DNA from 4 places in the Kosakonia sacchari SP1 genome. Region 1 is predicted to be linked to each of the others. Evidence: predicted binding sites of a transcription regulator. Region 1 holds the regulator's gene; each other region holds the start of a gene.
The links. Region 1 encodes CRP, which controls carbon source genes, mostly activating them, when cyclic AMP is high. Its sites were predicted from a motif close to ATGTGANNNNNNTCACAT; they were not measured.
Positions count from the first base shown of each region.

Region 2: a site for CRP is predicted at 1,502-1,519, ahead of ydfZ (putative selenium delivery protein YdfZ). Genes of this name have one in related genera too.
Region 3: a site for CRP is predicted at 1,591-1,608, ahead of C813_RS35165 (iron-containing alcohol dehydrogenase). Genes of this name have one in related genera too.
Region 4: a site for CRP is predicted at 2,355-2,372, ahead of rhaS (HTH-type transcriptional activator RhaS). Genes of this name have one in related genera too.

Region 1 covers NZ_CP007215.2:390,037-394,250, reverse strand. The annotation lists gene C813_RS24770 (phosphoribulokinase) at 1-626, shown strand, start outside; gene C813_RS24765 (OsmC family protein) at 669-1,073, opposite strand; gene crp (cAMP-activated global transcriptional regulator CRP) at 1,378-2,010, shown strand; gene C813_RS24755 (YccS/YhfK family putative transporter) at 2,057-4,135, shown strand; gene argD (bifunctional acetylornithine/succinyldiaminopimelate transaminase) at 4,125-4,214, opposite strand, start outside.
Region 2 covers NZ_CP007215.2:2,602,853-2,607,066, forward strand. The annotation lists gene ydfG (bifunctional NADP-dependent 3-hydroxy acid dehydrogenase/3-hydroxypropionate dehydrogenase YdfG) at 1-676, shown strand, start outside; gene C813_RS35275 (GntR family transcriptional regulator) at 766-1,452, shown strand; gene ydfZ (putative selenium delivery protein YdfZ) at 1,620-1,823, shown strand; gene C813_RS35285 (mannitol dehydrogenase family protein) at 1,903-3,366, opposite strand; gene C813_RS35290 (YnfA family protein) at 3,888-4,214, opposite strand.
Region 3 covers NZ_CP007215.2:2,579,523-2,583,736, reverse strand. The annotation lists gene C813_RS35170 (dihydrodipicolinate synthase family protein) at 1-331, opposite strand, end outside; gene C813_RS35165 (iron-containing alcohol dehydrogenase) at 354-1,490, opposite strand; gene dtnK (D-threonate kinase) at 1,665-2,912, shown strand; gene C813_RS35155 (D-threonate 4-phosphate dehydrogenase) at 2,905-3,891, shown strand; gene C813_RS35150 (DeoR/GlpR family DNA-binding transcription regulator) at 3,893-4,214, shown strand, end outside.
Region 4 covers NZ_CP007215.2:4,791,697-4,795,910, forward strand. The annotation lists gene rhaT (L-rhamnose/proton symporter RhaT) at 1-468, shown strand, start outside; gene rhaR (HTH-type transcriptional activator RhaR) at 469-1,317, opposite strand; gene rhaS (HTH-type transcriptional activator RhaS) at 1,391-2,227, opposite strand; gene rhaB (rhamnulokinase) at 2,527-3,996, shown strand; gene rhaA (L-rhamnose isomerase) at 3,993-4,214, shown strand, end outside.

The DNA.
Region 1 (4,214 bases):
CGTTTAGCGAATATGGTCAAACCGGCAAAGGCCAGGCGCGCAAATACCTGCATACCTACGATGAAGCCGTTCCCTGGAACCAGGTGCCGGGCACGTTTACGCCGTGGCAACCGCTGCCGGAGCCAACCGATGTGCTGTTTTATGAAGGTCTGCACGGCGGCGTGGTGACGCCGCAAAACGATGTCGCGCGTCATGTGGATTTGCTGGTGGGCGTGGTGCCGATCGTCAACCTGGAATGGATTCAAAAACTTGTCCGCGATACCAGCGAGCGCGGGCATTCGCGTGAAGCGGTAATGGATTCTGTCGTGCGTTCGATGGAGGATTACATCAATTTTATTACGCCGCAGTTTTCCCGTACGCACATTAACTTCCAGCGCGTGCCAACGGTGGATACGTCCAATCCGTTTGCCGCGAAAGGCATTCCTTCACTGGACGAGAGTTTTGTGGTGATCCACTTCCGTAATCTGGAAGGGATTGATTACCCGTGGTTACTGGCGATGTTGCAAGGCTCGTTTATCTCGCATATGGATACGCTGGTGGTACCTGGCGGAAAAATGGGGCTGGCGATGGAGCTGATTATGACGCCGCTGGTGCAACGGCTGATGGAAGGCAAAAAGATCAAATAATGCAGAAAGCCCGGTCAGCCACGTGCCGCCGGGCTTTTCGCATCAGGCTTCGATAACTTCGTAAGAGTGGGTGATCTTCACCGCTTTTTCGAGCATCAAGGCCACGGAGCAATACTTCTCCGCGGATAAATCCACCGCGCGGGAAACCGCCGCATCCTTCAGATCTTTACCGCTGACGATAAAGTGCAAATTGATGTGGGTAAACAGGCGCGGCGCTTCTTCGCGACGCTCTGAAGTCAGCTTCACTTCGCAGTCGGTCACGTCATGACGCCCTTTTTGCAAAATAGAAACCACATCAATGGCGCTGCATCCGCCCGCCGCCATCAGCACCATTTCCATCGGGCTTGGCGCTTTGTCGCCGGAGTTACCGTCCATCAGGATTTGGTGGCCCGATGCGGACTCGCCAAGGAACGTTAACCCTTCAACCCATTTCACACGTGCCTGCATTTTCTTCACTCCGGAGTGGCAATTTTCTTTACAGATTACGCGTACATAACAAAACTCGCAACGGAAGGCGACCTGCGTCATGCTGAAGCGAGACACCAGGAGACAGGCGGTAAAAGCTATGCTAAAACACTCTGGATGCTACAGAGATAAATGGATGTTACGCATGTATGCATGACATCATACTTTAGAGACCGCAGATGACGCTGACGGTCCGCTTCCCTGGATGCGGGAAGCTTAGATTGCAACCCCAGACGTAGGGGCTCATCCTGTGTCTGAGACAGCTTATAACAGAGGATAATCGCGCATGGTGCTTGGCAAACCACAAACAGACCCGACGCTTGAATGGTTCTTGTCTCATTGCCACATTCATAAGTACCCGTCGAAGAGCACGCTGATTCACCAGGGTGAAAAAGCGGAAACGCTGTATTACATCGTTAAAGGCTCAGTGGCAGTGCTGATCAAGGATGAAGAAGGTAAAGAGATGATCCTCTCTTACCTGAACCAGGGAGATTTTATCGGTGAACTGGGCCTGTTCGAAGAGGGTCAGGAGCGCAGTGCATGGGTACGCGCTAAAACTGCCTGTGAAGTGGCTGAAATCTCGTACAAAAAATTCCGTCAGTTAATCCAGGTTAACCCGGATATCCTGATGCGTCTTTCCTCGCAAATGGCGCGCCGCCTGCAGGTCACTTCAGAAAAAGTGGGTAACCTCGCCTTCCTGGACGTAACCGGCCGTATCGCGCAAACGCTGTTAAACCTGGCGAAACAGCCAGACGCAATGACCCATCCGGACGGCATGCAAATTAAAATTACTCGCCAGGAAATTGGTCAGATCGTCGGTTGTTCCCGTGAAACTGTGGGCCGCATTCTCAAAATGCTCGAAGATCAGAACCTGATCTCCGCCCACGGTAAAACCATCGTCGTATACGGAACGCGTTAATCTGTAAAACGGCGCAGCTTACGCGCTGCGTCGTTTTTCTTCCCTCATGTGGCGCAGGCTGATTTATCACCCCGAAATCAACTACGCACTGCGACAAACGCTGGTGTTATGTTTACCTGTGGCCATTGGTCTGGTTTCGGGTCATCTACAACAAGGTCTGCTGTTTTCCCTCGTTCCCGCCTGCTGCAACATTGCCGGGCTTGATACGCCACATAAACGTTTTTTCAAACGCCTGATCATTGGCGGAACCCTGTTTGCCGGCAGCAGCCTGGCGGTGCAATTACTGCTGGCGAAAGATCTTCCATTGCCGCTGATCCTCACCGGGCTGACGCTGGTTTTAGGCGTAACCGCCGAAATCAGCGCACTGCACGGCCGTCTGCTCCCGGCTTCGCTCATTGCCGCCATCTTTACGCTCAGCCTTGCCGGTAACATGCCGGTATGGGAGCCGCTGCTTATCTATGCGCTGGGCACGTTGTGGTACGGGCTGTTCAACTGGTTCTGGTTCTGGATGTGGCGAGAGCAACCGCTGCGCGAATCTCTCAGCCTGCTCTACCGGCAACTGGCAGACTACTGCGAGGCGAAATACAGCTTGCTGACGCAGCATGCCGACCCGGAAAAAGCCCTGCCGCCTTTGCTTGCCCGCCAGCAAAAAGCGGTGGATATGATAAGCCAGTGCTATCAACAACTGCATATGCTGGCCGCCAATAAACACAACGATTACAAACGGCTACTGCGGGTTTTCCAGGTAGGGCTGGATCTGCAAGAGCACATTTCGGTGAGTTTGCATCAGCCGGAAGAAGTGCAAAAACTGGTGGAACAAACCCATGCCGAGCAGGTGATCCGCTGGAACGCACAAACCGTTGCCGCTCGTCTGCGCGTGCTGGCAGACGACATTCTCTATCACCGCTATCCCACGCGCTTCAACATGGATAAGCAGATTGGCGCGCTGGAAAAAATCGCCCGCCAGCACCCGGATAACCCGGTTGGGCAGTTTTGCGCCTGGCATTTTAGCCGTATCGCGCGCGTCTTGCGCACTCAGCGCCCGCTCTATGCCCGCGATCTGATGGCGGAAAAGCAGCGGCGCTTGCCCCTTTTCCCGGCGCTGAAAAGCTATTTATCACTGAAATCTGCGGCGCTGCGGAATGCCGCGCGAATCAGCGTCATGCTCAGTATCGCCAGCCTGATGGGCAGCGCCCTGCATTTACCGAAACCCTACTGGATCATGATGACGGTGATGTTTGTCACGCAAAACGGTTATGGCGCAACGCGCGTTCGCATTGTCCACCGGGCGGCAGGCACCATTGCCGGGCTGGTGATTGCCGGGGCGACGCTGCATTTTCATGTTCCACTCGGTTTTACGCTGGCGGCGATGCTGATGATTACGCTGGTCAGTTATCTCATTATTCGGAAAAACTACGGCTGGGCGATGGTGGGTTTTACCATTACCGCCGTCTACACCTTGCAGCTGCTGACACTAAATGGTGAGGAGTTTATTGTCGCCCGCCTTATAGATACGTTGATTGGTTGCCTGATTGCCTTCGGCGGCATGGTCTGGCTGTGGCCGCAGTGGCAAAGTGGCTTACTGCGACAGAATGCGCACGATGCGCTGGAAACAGATCAGGAAGCGATTCGCCTGATCTTAAGCGATAACCCGCAGCCCACACCGCTTGCCTGGCAGCGAATGCGCGTGAACCAGGCGCATAACGCCCTGTTCAACTCGCTAAACCAGGCGATGCAGGAACCGGGATTCAATACGCGTTATCTGGAAGATATGAAACTGTGGGTAACGCACAGCCAGTTTATTGTTGAGCATATCAATGCGATGACGACGCTGGCGCGCGAACATACGATGTTGACGCCGGAACTGGCGCAACGTTATTTGCAATCCTGCGAAATTGCCCTGCAGCGCTGCCAGCAGCGGCTGGAGTATGACGGGCCGGGAGGATCCGGAGATGTGAATATTCTCGAAGCCCCGGAAACATTAACGCATGGGCCAATGAGCACACTGGAGCAGCATTTACAGCGGATTATTGGGCACCTGAACACCATGCATACCATTTCGTCGGTAGCATGGCGTCAGCGCCCGCATCACGGCATCTGGCTTAACCGCCGCCTTAACCGTTGACCACTTTCGCCACTGCATCCGCGAAGCGCTTCATCCCTTCTTCGATATCCTGCGCGTCAATAATCAGCGAAGGCACAAA
Region 2 (4,214 bases), 2.2 Mb from region 1:
TAAAGTGATTGCCACAGGCCGCCGTCAGGAACGTTTGCAGGAACTGAAGGACGAACTGGGCGATAACCTCTATACCGCACAACTGGACGTGCGCAACCGCGCGGCGATTGAAGAGTTTATCTCTGCCCTGCCTACCGCATGGCGCGAAATTGATGTATTGGTTAACAACGCAGGTCTGGCGTTGGGTCTGGAGCCGGCACATAAAGCGAATGTCGATGACTGGGAAACCATGATCGACACCAATAATAAAGGTCTGGTGTATATGACGCGCGCGGTGCTGCCGGGCATGGTTGAGCGTAATCGCGGCCACATCATCAATATCGGTTCCACCGCCGGTAGCTGGCCTTATGCAGGCGGCAACGTCTACGGCGCGAGCAAAGCCTTTGTGCGACAATTCAGCCTCAACTTACGTACCGATCTCAGCGGCACCGCCGTGCGCGTGACCAATATCGAGCCGGGTCTGGTGGGCGGCACGGAGTTTTCAAATGTGCGCTTTAAAGGCGACGACGCGAAAGCCGGGAAAACTTACGAGAACACTACTGCGCTGACGCCGGAAGACGTTACCGAAGCGGTGTGGTGGGTCGCCACGTTGCCGAAGCATGTCAATATCAACACCCTCGAAATGATGCCGGTCAGCCAGACATATGCCGGTCTTAGCGTGCATCGCGAAGGGTAATTTCCCCGCCCGGCCTGCGGGCCGGGTATGGGATGTGCGTTAAATTAATGGTATGGTAGACAGGTTAACCCTTTAAAAAGTAAGAGCGAATGGCCGCTGAAACGCAACTCAACCCTACACAGCCCGTCAATCAACAAATTTACCGCATCTTACGGCGGGACATCGTTCATTGCCTGATCCCACCGGGCACGCCGTTGTCGGAAAAAGAGGTGTCGGTGCGCTTTGATGTCTCACGCCAGCCGGTACGCGAAGCCTTTATTAAACTTGCAGAAAACGGCTTGATCCAAATCCGCCCGCAGCGCGGTAGCTACGTCAATAAAATCTCCATGATGCAGGTGCGTAACGGCTGTTTTGTTCGTCAGGCCATTGAGTGCGCCGTCGCCCGCCGCGCCGCAACGATGATTGACGACAGCGCCTGTTACCAGCTGGAGCAAAACCTTAATCAGCAGCGCACCGCGATTGAGCGTAAGCAACTGAATGACTTTTTTGAGCTGGATGATAATTTCCACCAGAAGCTGGCGCTCATCGCCGACTGCCAGTTAGCGTGGGACACTATCGAAAATATTAAAGCGACCATCGACCGTGTGCGTTATATGAGTCTTGATCATGTTTCGCCGCCAGAGATGCTGCTGCGCCAGCACATCGATATTTTCTCCGCACTGGAAAAACGCGATGCCGACGCCGTTGATCGCGCCATGACGCTGCATTTGCAGGAAATCAGCGAGTCAGTAAAAACCATTCGCCAGGAAAACCGCGACTGGTTCAGCGAAGAGTAATTTTTCCCCTTCTTATCTCCGCCAGGTCACATTTTTTTCGCGCAAAAAAGTGTGACTTTGATCAAAAACAAAAACTCATGAGCTCAGGGGCGTATTTATAAGGCGTCCATTTCGGGGACATCTTCTGCCCCGTTTCGTTTTGCGGATTTCAATAAGGAGAAACCACCATGATGACGTATGATCGTAACCGTAACGCTATCACCACCGGTACGCGCGTGATGATTAATGGCACTGGCCGCACTGGCAAAATCGTCGCGATTCACGCCGAGGGGTTAAACCCCGCGCAACTGCGCCGTAGCAAAACGGTGGAAGTGGAAGGCTGCGAAGGTAAATTCGAACCGGTTGAATTGATTCGTCTTGGCTTACACTAAGCATTAAAAATGCGTGTGGTAAAAAAGAATGCCGCCATGGCGGCATTCACTGTTTATATACTGGATTAAATGCTCGCAGTTAAAGTGCTGCAGCGTACTGCGCCACTGTGGCTTTCGCGCCTTTATCCAGCAATGTCAAATAGGCTTTTTTCACCTGAGCCACAAAGGTCGCATCTTTCGGCAATTCATTGCCAAAAATCGCCTCAATTCCAAGCAATGCATGCACGCGGGCTTCACCTTGCGCGCTGTTGTTAACCGCGTTCTGGATCACTGTCAGCAACGGATCGCACACTTCGATCGCTTTCCCCTGCTCGTCGACGCCGCCGACATAACGCATCCAGCCAGCAATCCCCAGCGCCAGCAGAGAGAAATCACGCTGATGCACTAAATGCCAGCGCACAGAATCCAGCATACGCTGCGGCAGTTTCTGGCTACCGTCCATGGCGATCTGCCAGGTGCGGTGACGCAATGCGGTATTGCTGTAACGCGCGATCAGCAGATCGGCGTAATGCGCCAGATCCACGCCCTGCACTTTCAGTGTTGGTGCCTGCTCTTTCAACATCAACGCGTGTGCGGCGCGACGGTAGTTCTCGTCTTCCATGCACTCATTGATGTGCTGATAACCGGCCAGATAACCCAAGTACGCCAGGAAGGAGTGGCTGCCGTTCAGCATGCGCAGTTTCATCTCTTCAAACGGCACCACATCCGCCACCAGCTCGGCGCCAGCTTTTTCCCACGCCGGACGACCCGCGACGAAATTATCTTCAATCACCCACTGGCGGAACGGCTCACAGGCCACGCCCGCAGGATCGCGGACACCGGTCAGTTGTTCGATTTTATCCAGCGTTTCGGTGGTCACAGCCGGAACAATTCTGTCTACCATGGTTGACGGGAACGTCACATTCGCTTCAATCCAGTCACCTAATTCTGCGCTCACCGCGCGCGCGTAAGCGCAGACCACATTGCGGGTGACATGGCCGTTTTCCGGCATGTTGTCGCAGGACATCACGCTGAAAGCCGGTAAACCTGCCGCTTTACGGCGCGCCAGGGCTTCCACGACCACGCCCGCGGCCGATTTTGGCTGCTGCGGGTTTTGCAGGTCGCCAACAATTAATGGGTGATCGAGCATCAGTTTGCCCGTCGCCGGTGAGTGGCAATAGCCTTTCTCGGTGATAGTCAGTGAAACAATGGTAACCTGCGGTTCGCACATGGCGGCGAGCACGGTTTCCAGGCCATCCACCTGTGCGTGCAGGGCGCGTTTTGCTACGCCCACCACGCGCGCAGTCCACGCATCGGCAGACATTTCCGCCACGGTATAGAGGTTATCCTGCTGCTTGAGATCGGCAATTTGCTGCTCACCGCCAATCAAATTGACCTCGCAATAGCCCCAGTCACTGCCATGCTCTGCGGCAAGAATATCGGCATAAACTGACTGATGCGCGCGGTGAAACGCACCAAAACCAAGGTGCACAATGCGCGCAACCAATTTGTTACGGTCATAAGTAGGTAACGTGGCTTTCGCCTTTAATAGCCTGTTTTCCATGGTGAGACTCATCTTATTAAGTGAAACAGTGGTTCAATAGATTACGGACTGCTGTAAAGCAGACTATGATTTGCGACAGGATTTGCGGACTACACTAACTAGAATGGTAACTAAATGTGTCAAAAAAAACACATATTCAACTTTGCTTTAAAGCGATGAATGTATTCAGCGTGAAAATGAGATGAGTTAATGTGATTGTGCAGGATGCGCGGCGATGTGGAAGTGTGGAAAAAAGCGTTTTAAAAGTAATAGCGCTCGCGGGCAATGCGCAGGAAGGGTTCGACAGAAAATCAATCTGTTAGTATACAGCGGACATCATCTTAAACAGACTTGCTGAACCGGCCATAGTGAAGAAATTCACGCCAGGTCAAAATCTGTAACTATACGTCATAAGCAGCTTCGCGAGCTGGGTTTCGCCTCTGGGGCTATTCAAACCGTCTCACAAAGAGCTAAAGCGTGGATTGAAACGAAGACGGTATGCGAACAGCGAGTCTGCCACACACTATCGAAAATGGCGTACATCACGCCCGGCCCCAGCCAGCAACAATGATCAACATCCCGCACATCGCGATGAGCGCCCCAAGCCAGTCGTAAACGCTGAGTTTTACGCCATCGACCACACGTAGCCAAATCAACGCGGTACACACATACACACCGCCGTATGCCGCGTAAACGCGCCCACTGGCCGCCGGATGCAGCGTTAACAACCAGACGAACATGGCCAACGCGAATGCTGCGGGAATAATTAACAGTGGCGTAGCGCCACGTTTTAGCCACAGCCAGGGCAAAAAACAACCGACGATTTCACACAGCGCGGTGGCAAAGAACAGGAGTGTTGTTTTCAGCAT
Region 3 (4,214 bases), 2.2 Mb from region 1:
GCACAAAATAGGGCGTGATAACCGATACCGCATCAACACCCAGTTTTTCAATCTGCTTACCCAGACGAATGGTGTCGCGCGTGGAGATTTCGCCGATATGCGCCACCACGGGCATACGCCCGGCAACTTCATCGACGCAGGTCGCGGTGACGGCCACTTTTTCCTGCTCATTCAGCACGAAGAATTCGCCGTTGGTGCCACCGCAAAAAATGCCGTTTCCGGCTGCCAACTGGCGGTTGATCTGCTGTTTGAGCGTCTGCGGGTTAACGTCCCCGTCAACGTCAAAAGGCGTCACGATGGCGGTCAGCACGCCATTAATCTGCTTACTCATGACTCACTCCCTCGAATTGGGGTTAAAACAGCGTCTGATAAATGGCCTGCACGTCCTGGTGGCTGACGGTGCATGGGGCGTTGTTCATCAGGCGCTTCACATTTAGCGCGGCGTCGCTCAGTGCCGGGACATCCTCGCGCGGCACGCCGAGCGCCTCGAGGTTGTCGGGCAGATTCAGGCGTTTGACCAGCGCGGCAAACCACGCCACCAGCGCGTGCGATTTTGCTTCCGCACTGAGCGTGGTGTCGGCGTCAGGTACCAGATCCCACACCTGGGCAAATTTCTCTACCGCGTGCGGGCGTACCACTTTCATGCATGGCGCGAGCAGAATGGCGTTCGCCACACCGTGCGGCAGGTGGTATTTGCCACCGAGCGGATACGAAAGCGCATGCACCAGATGGGTTCCGGCATGGGTGATCGCCGCGCCGCCGTAATAAGAGGCCCACAGCATCTCAAGCCGGGCGGTCAGGTTGTGCGGTTCATTGACCGCCGTTTCGATATTGCGCAGCAATTTGCCTAAACCGATCAGCGCCACGTTGTCACTCACCGGGTTGGCGATGGTGGCGGTGAAGCACTCAATCAAATGGCACAGGGCATCAATGCCGGTAGAAGAAGCGATATGCGCGGGCATGCTGGTGGTCAGCTCCGGCAGCAACGCCACGTAATCCGGTAGCATCACTGGTGAAATAATGCCGATTTTGGTGTCCTGCTCTGGGATGGCGAGAATGGCGTTGGGTGTGGCTTCCGAGCCGGTACCGGCGGTGGCGGGGATCAGCAGCGAAGCAACGCGGTCAGTCGGTTTTTCTCCCGTCAGCAGCGCGTCCAGCCCCGGTGATGCCGGGTGGCATAACACCGACAGCAGTTTGGCGACATCCAGCACGCTGCCGCCGCCAATGCCCACCACCAGATCCACGGCGGTGTCGTGCAGGTTCTGCAGGATATTCGCCACATCATGCTGGCTGGGTTCGGGCGGAACATTATCAATGACTTGCACGCGGCGACCGTTTGTCTCCAGCAATGTACGGATCTGCTGGGTGGCAGCCAGTTTGATAATGTTGCCGTCGCTGACCAGTAACACTTTCTCTTTACCCGCAAGCAGTGGCGCAATCGCCGGGATCGCCCCCGCGCCGCTTATCAGGGTGCTGTTAATCGTTACCACAACCTTCTCCTGTCTCTGTTATGGTGATTGAACTCAATCATCTTTTATTCATCACCGTCACTACATGGCCTAAATTTATAATTTATTCGCAAACTGAATAAGTTGATCTTGCTCACATATAATCAATCATGATTGAATATAATCATATCCAGTGCATAATGACCCGGAGAAGGGATGAACGAACAACGCGTGGACAAACAGGTGGTGATGCTGGCCGATGATTTTACCGGCGCGAATGATGCGGGTGTCAGCCTGGCGCAAACCGGGATGCAGGTGGATGTCGCGTTAACGACACCATTTGTAAGTTCGGCGCAGGCGATCATTTTTAACAGCGACAGCCGGGCGCTGAGCGTGAGCGAGGCAATGGCGTGCGTCACGGCATTCACCAACGAAATAACCGCACGCTACAACCCCGACTGGCTGGTGAAAAAGATCGACTCCACGTTGCGCGGCAATGTCGGCGCGGAAGTCGAGGCGATGAGGCAAGCCTGCAACGCGGCGGCGGTAATCATTGCCCCGGCGTTTCCGGCAGCCGGGCGCATCACCCGTAATGGTCAGTGCTATGTCAATGGCGAACTGCTCACGCAAACCGAGTTTGCCAGCGATCCGAAAACGCCGGTGACCAGCGCCGATATTGGCGCACTACTGGCAGCCCACAGCAATGCAGCGTGTCGCTATGTGCAACCTGCACAACTGGCAAAAGCACTCGCACAGGCCACGCCAGATAAGCCGTTACTGCTGGTGGTCGATGCGCAGAGTGATGAAGATCTTGATGCGATCATCGCTCAGGCGGCAAACGCTGCCACAACGCCGCTGCTGGTCGGCTCTGCCGGATTATGCGACGCGCTGGCGCGCAGGCTGGCGGCCGAAAAGCCGCATGCGGTGCTGGCGGTGGTAGGCTCAATGAGTGAAATCGCTCAACAGCAGGTGGCGCGCGTCGCGCAGCAACCGAACGTGGAACATCTGCTGATTGATGTCGACACGGTGTTTAGCGCCGCACAACCTGCGTATCGCCAGACAATTGTTGCCGTGCTGGCACAGGGGAAACACTGCATTGTGCACACCTGCGTGGATGAGCAGGCGCGCCATCAGATAACCGCACTTTGTGCGCGGCTGGGCGTAAGCCGCAGCGAACTGGGAGAGCGTATCTGCACATTTCTGGCGCAACTCACCTGTGAGGTTTTGCGTGAGGTGACGCCCGCAGCGCTTTATCTCTCCGGCGGGGATGTGGCGGTGGCGGTCGCAAAGGCGTTAGGGGCGTCAAGTTTTCGTATCCAGGGACGCGCCGCAGGGTGCGTACCGTGGGGTTATTTTTCAGGTTGCGAATGGCAACGACCGGTGATGACCAAAGCGGGTGGCTTTGGTGACGAAACTACCTTGCTTAAGGTTCTGCATTTTATCGAGGAGAAATCGAGTGACTAATATCATTGCTGTAACGATGGGCGACCCGGCGGGTATTGGCCCGGAAATTATTATTAAATCGCTGGTCGAGGGAGAGTTATCCGGTGCGCCGGTAGTGGTGGTGGGCTGTGCGCAAACCTTGCAACGTATTCTGGCGCTCAATATCACGCCGCATGCCGAACTGAAAGTGGTTGAGCAGGTGGCGGACGCGCGTTTTGCCCCCGGCATCATTAACGTCATTGACGAACCACTGACCGATCCCGCCGGGTTGCAACCGGGCGTTGTGCAGGCGCAGGCGGGGGATCTGGCCTACCGCTGTGTGAAACGCGCGACCGAACTGGCGATGAAAGGCGAAGTGAAAGCCATCGCCACCGCGCCGTTGAATAAAGAGGCGCTGCATTTAGCCGGGCACCATTATCCGGGGCATACCGAACTGCTGGCGCACCTGACCGACAGCAAAGATTACGCCATGGTGCTGTATACCGATAAGCTGAAAGTCATCCATATCACCACTCATATCGCGCTGCGAAAATTTCTCGACACCCTTAATCAGGATCGGGTGAAAACGGTGATTCGCGTTGCGGATACGTTCCTGCGTCGCGTTGGCTATGACAACCCGCGTATTGCGGTGGCGGGGGTTAACCCGCACGCCGGGGAAAATGGTCTGTTTGGCGATGAAGAGATCAAGATTGTCGGCCCGGCGGTACAAGCGATGAAAGCTGAAGGGTTGAACGTTAGTGGGCCGTGCCCGCCTGATACGGTGTTTATGCAGTGCCATGAAGGGATGTATGACATAGTGGTGGCGATGTACCACGACCAGGGACATATTCCGTTAAAATTGCTGGGCTTTTACGATGGCGTTAATATCACCGCGGGTTTGCCGTTTATTCGCACCTCTGCGGATCACGGCACCGCATTTGATATTGCCTGGCGCGGAAAAGCGAAAGCGGAAAGCATGGCGGTATCCATTCAGTTAGCGATGCAAATTACACGGGAATAATATGAAGGGATATAACCGGTTAGAGCAGATTATGGACTACCTGAAAGGGCATAATCTGGTGACGGTAGATCAACTAGTGGCCGCCACGGACGCTTCTCCGGCGACCATTCGCCGCGACCTGATTAAGCTCGATCAGGAAGGGGTGATCAGCCGTACGCACGGCGGCGTCACGCTGAACCGGTTTATCCCCTCGCAGCCCACCACCAGCGAGAAAATGCAGCGCAACCTGGCGGAGAAACATGCCATCGCCTGTGCGGCGGCAGCGCTGGTGAAAGCGGGCGACGCCATTGTGCTTGATGCCGGCACGACAATGATTGAGCTGG
Region 4 (4,214 bases), 500 kb from region 1:
TTTGCGATGAATGCCGCCAAACCAATGCACGAAGCCGCTGCCGCACTGGGTATCGACCCGCTCTACACTGCGCTGCCAAGTTATGTGGTGATCATGGGCGGCGGTGCGCTGGTCAACCTGAGTTTCTGTTTTATCCGCCTGGCAAAAGTAAAAAACCTGTCGCTAAAAGCCGACTTCTCGCTGGCAAAAGGGCTGATCATCAGCAATATCCTGCTTTCCGCGCTGGGCGGCCTGATGTGGTATCTGCAATTCTTCTTCTACGCCTGGGGCCATGCGCGTATTCCGGGGCAGTATGACTACATTAGTTGGATGCTGCATATGAGCTTCTATGTGCTGTGCGGCGGGCTGGTTGGGCTGGTGCTCAAAGAGTGGAAGAACGCCGGACGACAACCGGTAAGTGTGCTGAGTCTCGGTTGTGTGGTAATCATTGTCGCCGCCAATATCGTCGGCCTCGGCATGGCGAGCTAATCAGGCAGCAACCCGGCTACGATGACGCCACTGACCTGGCGTCATCCCTACCTCGCGGCTAAACACCACCGAAAAGTAATTACTGTCCTCAAAGCCACACTGCATGGCGATTTCGCTGATCATCTGCTCGGAGTGCTGCAACAAAAATTGCGCGTGGCAAATGCGCAACTGACGCAAATAGTGGTTGATGGTCATCCCGGTTTGAGTACGAAACTGCTGGCGCAGCGCCCGCTCGCTGCACTGTTCCTGTTCACAAAAACGCTCCAGCACAAAGCTGCGATTCAGGCTGCCGGAAAGCGCGGTAATAAGCTTATCCAGCAGCGTTTCGCTATGGGTCGCGGCAAGGTTATCGGTGGCAAAACGGTGCCGTTTTAAGGTCATCACCAGTTGGGCAAACAGGGTTTCCGCCATCAAATTGGCCAGCGGATCGTCCTTCGCGCTCTCATGTTCCAGTTGCGTAATCACCTGCCGCGCCTGCGCCATTCCGCTGCTGCCAATACGCCAGTGCGGGTTCCCTGGCGCGCCGTTAAGCCCCGGAATATGCGCCGCCCAGTCGAGGTTCAGCGTCAGCCGGTCCGGACAGTAGATAATGTTCTGCAACACCAGGTCATTAACCGAGGCGTAAGAGTGGCAATCTTCGGCGCGAATATAAAACAGATCGCCGCGCGTAATGCGGTAAGGGCGGCCATTAAGCACGTGCAAACCATTGCCGCGCCACACCATCACCAGTTCGCAGAACTCATGGGTATGTTCGGCAAAAACATTTTGCGGGTAGCGATCGGCCACCGCGACCGCCTGTCCGGCGCGCGGGAAAAAGTCTGCTTTACGAAGAATTAACTGACCAGCCACAACGCCACCTCTGCCGTGAACAACCTGACATTATTAACGGAAGCCCGGCAAAAAATCGGTGATAGCCTTCTCGTTACTGAAGCAGCGTGTCGCGCCCCTGGCGGATATCACGCGGTGACCAGTCAAACTCGCGGCGAAACAGCGTCGAAAAGTGGTTACTGTCGCCGAAACCGCAGCGAAAGGCGATATCGGTAACACTCTCGTCGCTATGGCGCAGCATATGGCGCGCTTTAATCAACCGCAGGCGGTTCAAATAGCGCTGCGGCGTCATGCCGGTGGACTGTTTTAGCTGGCGGTGCAGCGTACGCAACGACAAGGTGAACTGTTCCGCCAGCGACTCCCAGCAAATATCCTCGGCGAAGTGATCCTCCAGCCACAGCATCAGCTGGTTGAGCCGCGCATCGCTGTTGCCCGCATCTTCCTGCTGGCTGCTTTTACGCAATAACACCAGCAACTGCATAAACAGGATCTCGCGGTTGGCAATGTCATGGGTTGTCGCTTCACTGCCCATCTCTTCCATCTGACTAATGATGCCGCGCACCAGCCCCAGCGTGTGTTGGCTTACCCGCCAGTGCGATGGGTAATGCCCGTCCTGCTCCTGCGGCAGCAACTGGTTCAACCCGGCAAGGAACTGGAACGCATCCGGCGAACGGTACAGCACATTGGTCAAACAGAGATTATCGGTATGTTCATACAAATGGCGGTCATGATCGCGCACAAAACAGACCGTCCCGCCGCTGATGGTATAAGGCTGACCATTGAACACATGAATCCCCGTTCCATGTTCAACAATCACAATTTCATGAAAATCATGATGATGTTCCGGAAACGCGGCCTGGGGCAATCGCGGTTCAATGGCAACGGGTGATTTACCTGACGGAAAAAAATCCACGCTATGCAATACGGTCATGATGGCCCCGGTCTTGAGAAATGTTCTCAAAATAGTAATTAAGGGTTTTCGACCTCACCTTAAATTTTCGACGCCGATTTGCGCATAGCCTGCCGTTTTTTCAAGAAACGGCCGGAAAGATCGGGAAATGTGGTGAGGGTCACAATGGCCGAAAACCTCGCGATTACTGGAAACTGTGAACTCTCTCACGTTCACCTTTGCTTTCTTGCCAGCGCGAAATCGCCGTTGTCAGTAGCAAGAAGGTACGACGGTTCCGCCCTTTTTAGACTGTCCGCAATGACTCTAAGAAGGACCCGATCATGACTTTTCGCCATTGTGTTGCGGTGGATTTAGGCGCCTCCAGCGGACGCGTCATGCTGGCGCGCTATGACCGCCAGAACCGCACGCTTTCGCTTCGCGAAATCCACCGTTTTGTAAACTGTCTGCAAAAAGTGGACGGCTTTGATTGCTGGGATATCGACGGCCTGGAAGCCGAAATCCGCCTCGGCCTGAACAAGGTTTGCGCCGAAGGCATACAACCGGACAGCATCGGTATTGATACCTGGGGCGTCGATTACATCCTGATCAATCGCGACGGCCAGCGCGTCGGGCTGCCGATTGCCTACCGCGATAATCGCACCGATGGCGTGATGCACCGGGCGCTGCAAAATCCCGGCAAAGCCGATATCTATCGCCGCAGCGGTATTCAGTTTTTACCCTTCAACACCCTGTACCAGTTACGCGCACTGGCAGAACAGCAACCGCACTTATTGGAACAGGCCGATCACGTGCTGCTGATCCCGGATTACTTCAGCTACCGCCTGACCGGCAACCTCAACTGGGAATACACCAACGCCACCACCACCCAACTGGTCAATATCAACACCGATAACTGGGATGAATCACTGCTGAGCTGGGCAGGCGTTCCGGCTCGCTGGTTTGGCACGCCAACCCATCCTGGCAACGTTATCGGCAACTGGATCTGCCCACAGGGTAATGCCATTCCGGTCGTCGCCGTCGCCAGCCACGACACTGCCAGCGCGGTTATCGCCGCACCGCTGGAAAACCACGATGCGGCGTATCTCTCTTCCGGCACCTGGTCACTGATGGGCTTTGAGAGCAAAACCCCGCACACCAGCGATGAGGCGCTCGCCGCCAATATCACCAACGAAGGCGGTGCCGAAGGCCGTTACCGGGTGCTGAAAAACATCATGGGATTGTGGCTGCTGCAACGCGTGCTGAAAGAGCAAAACATCACCGATTTGCCAGCGCTGATCGCGCTCACCGAGCCGCTCCCTCTCTGCCGCTGCGTGATTAATCCGAACGACGATCGCTTTATCAACCCGGACAATATGAGCGCCGAAATCCAGGCCGCCTGCCGGGAAGCGGGTCAACCCGTACCGCAAAACGCTGCCGAACTGGCGCGCTGCATCTTCGATAGCCTCGCGCTGCTGTATGCCGATGTGCTGAGCGAACTGGCTTTCCTGCGTGGTAAGCCGTTTACCCGCCTGCATATTGTCGGCGGCGGCTGCCAGAACCAGTTACTGAACCAGCTCTGCGCCGATGCCTGCGGGCTGCCGGTCGTCGCCGGGCCGGTGGAGGCCTCGACACTGGGCAATATTGGCGTGCAACTGATGACGCTGGATGAGCTAAGCAACGTCGATGATTTTCGCCAGCTGGTCACGGCTAACCATTCACTGATTACGTTTTCCCCTAATCCTGATAATGAAATCGCCCGCTACGTCGCGCGCTTTCAGCAAAAACGACAGACAAAGGAGCTTTGCGCATGACCACTCAACTTGAACAAGCCTGGGACATAGCTAAACAGCGTTTCGCCGCTGTGGGGATCGATGTCGAGGAGGCACTGCGCCAGCTCGACAGGCTGCCGGTTTCCATGCACTGCTGGCAGGGCGATGACGTTGCCGGTTTCGAAAATCCGGAAGGCAGCCTGACCGGCGGCATTCAGGCTACCGGCAATTATCCGGGTAAAGCGCGCAATGCCACGGAA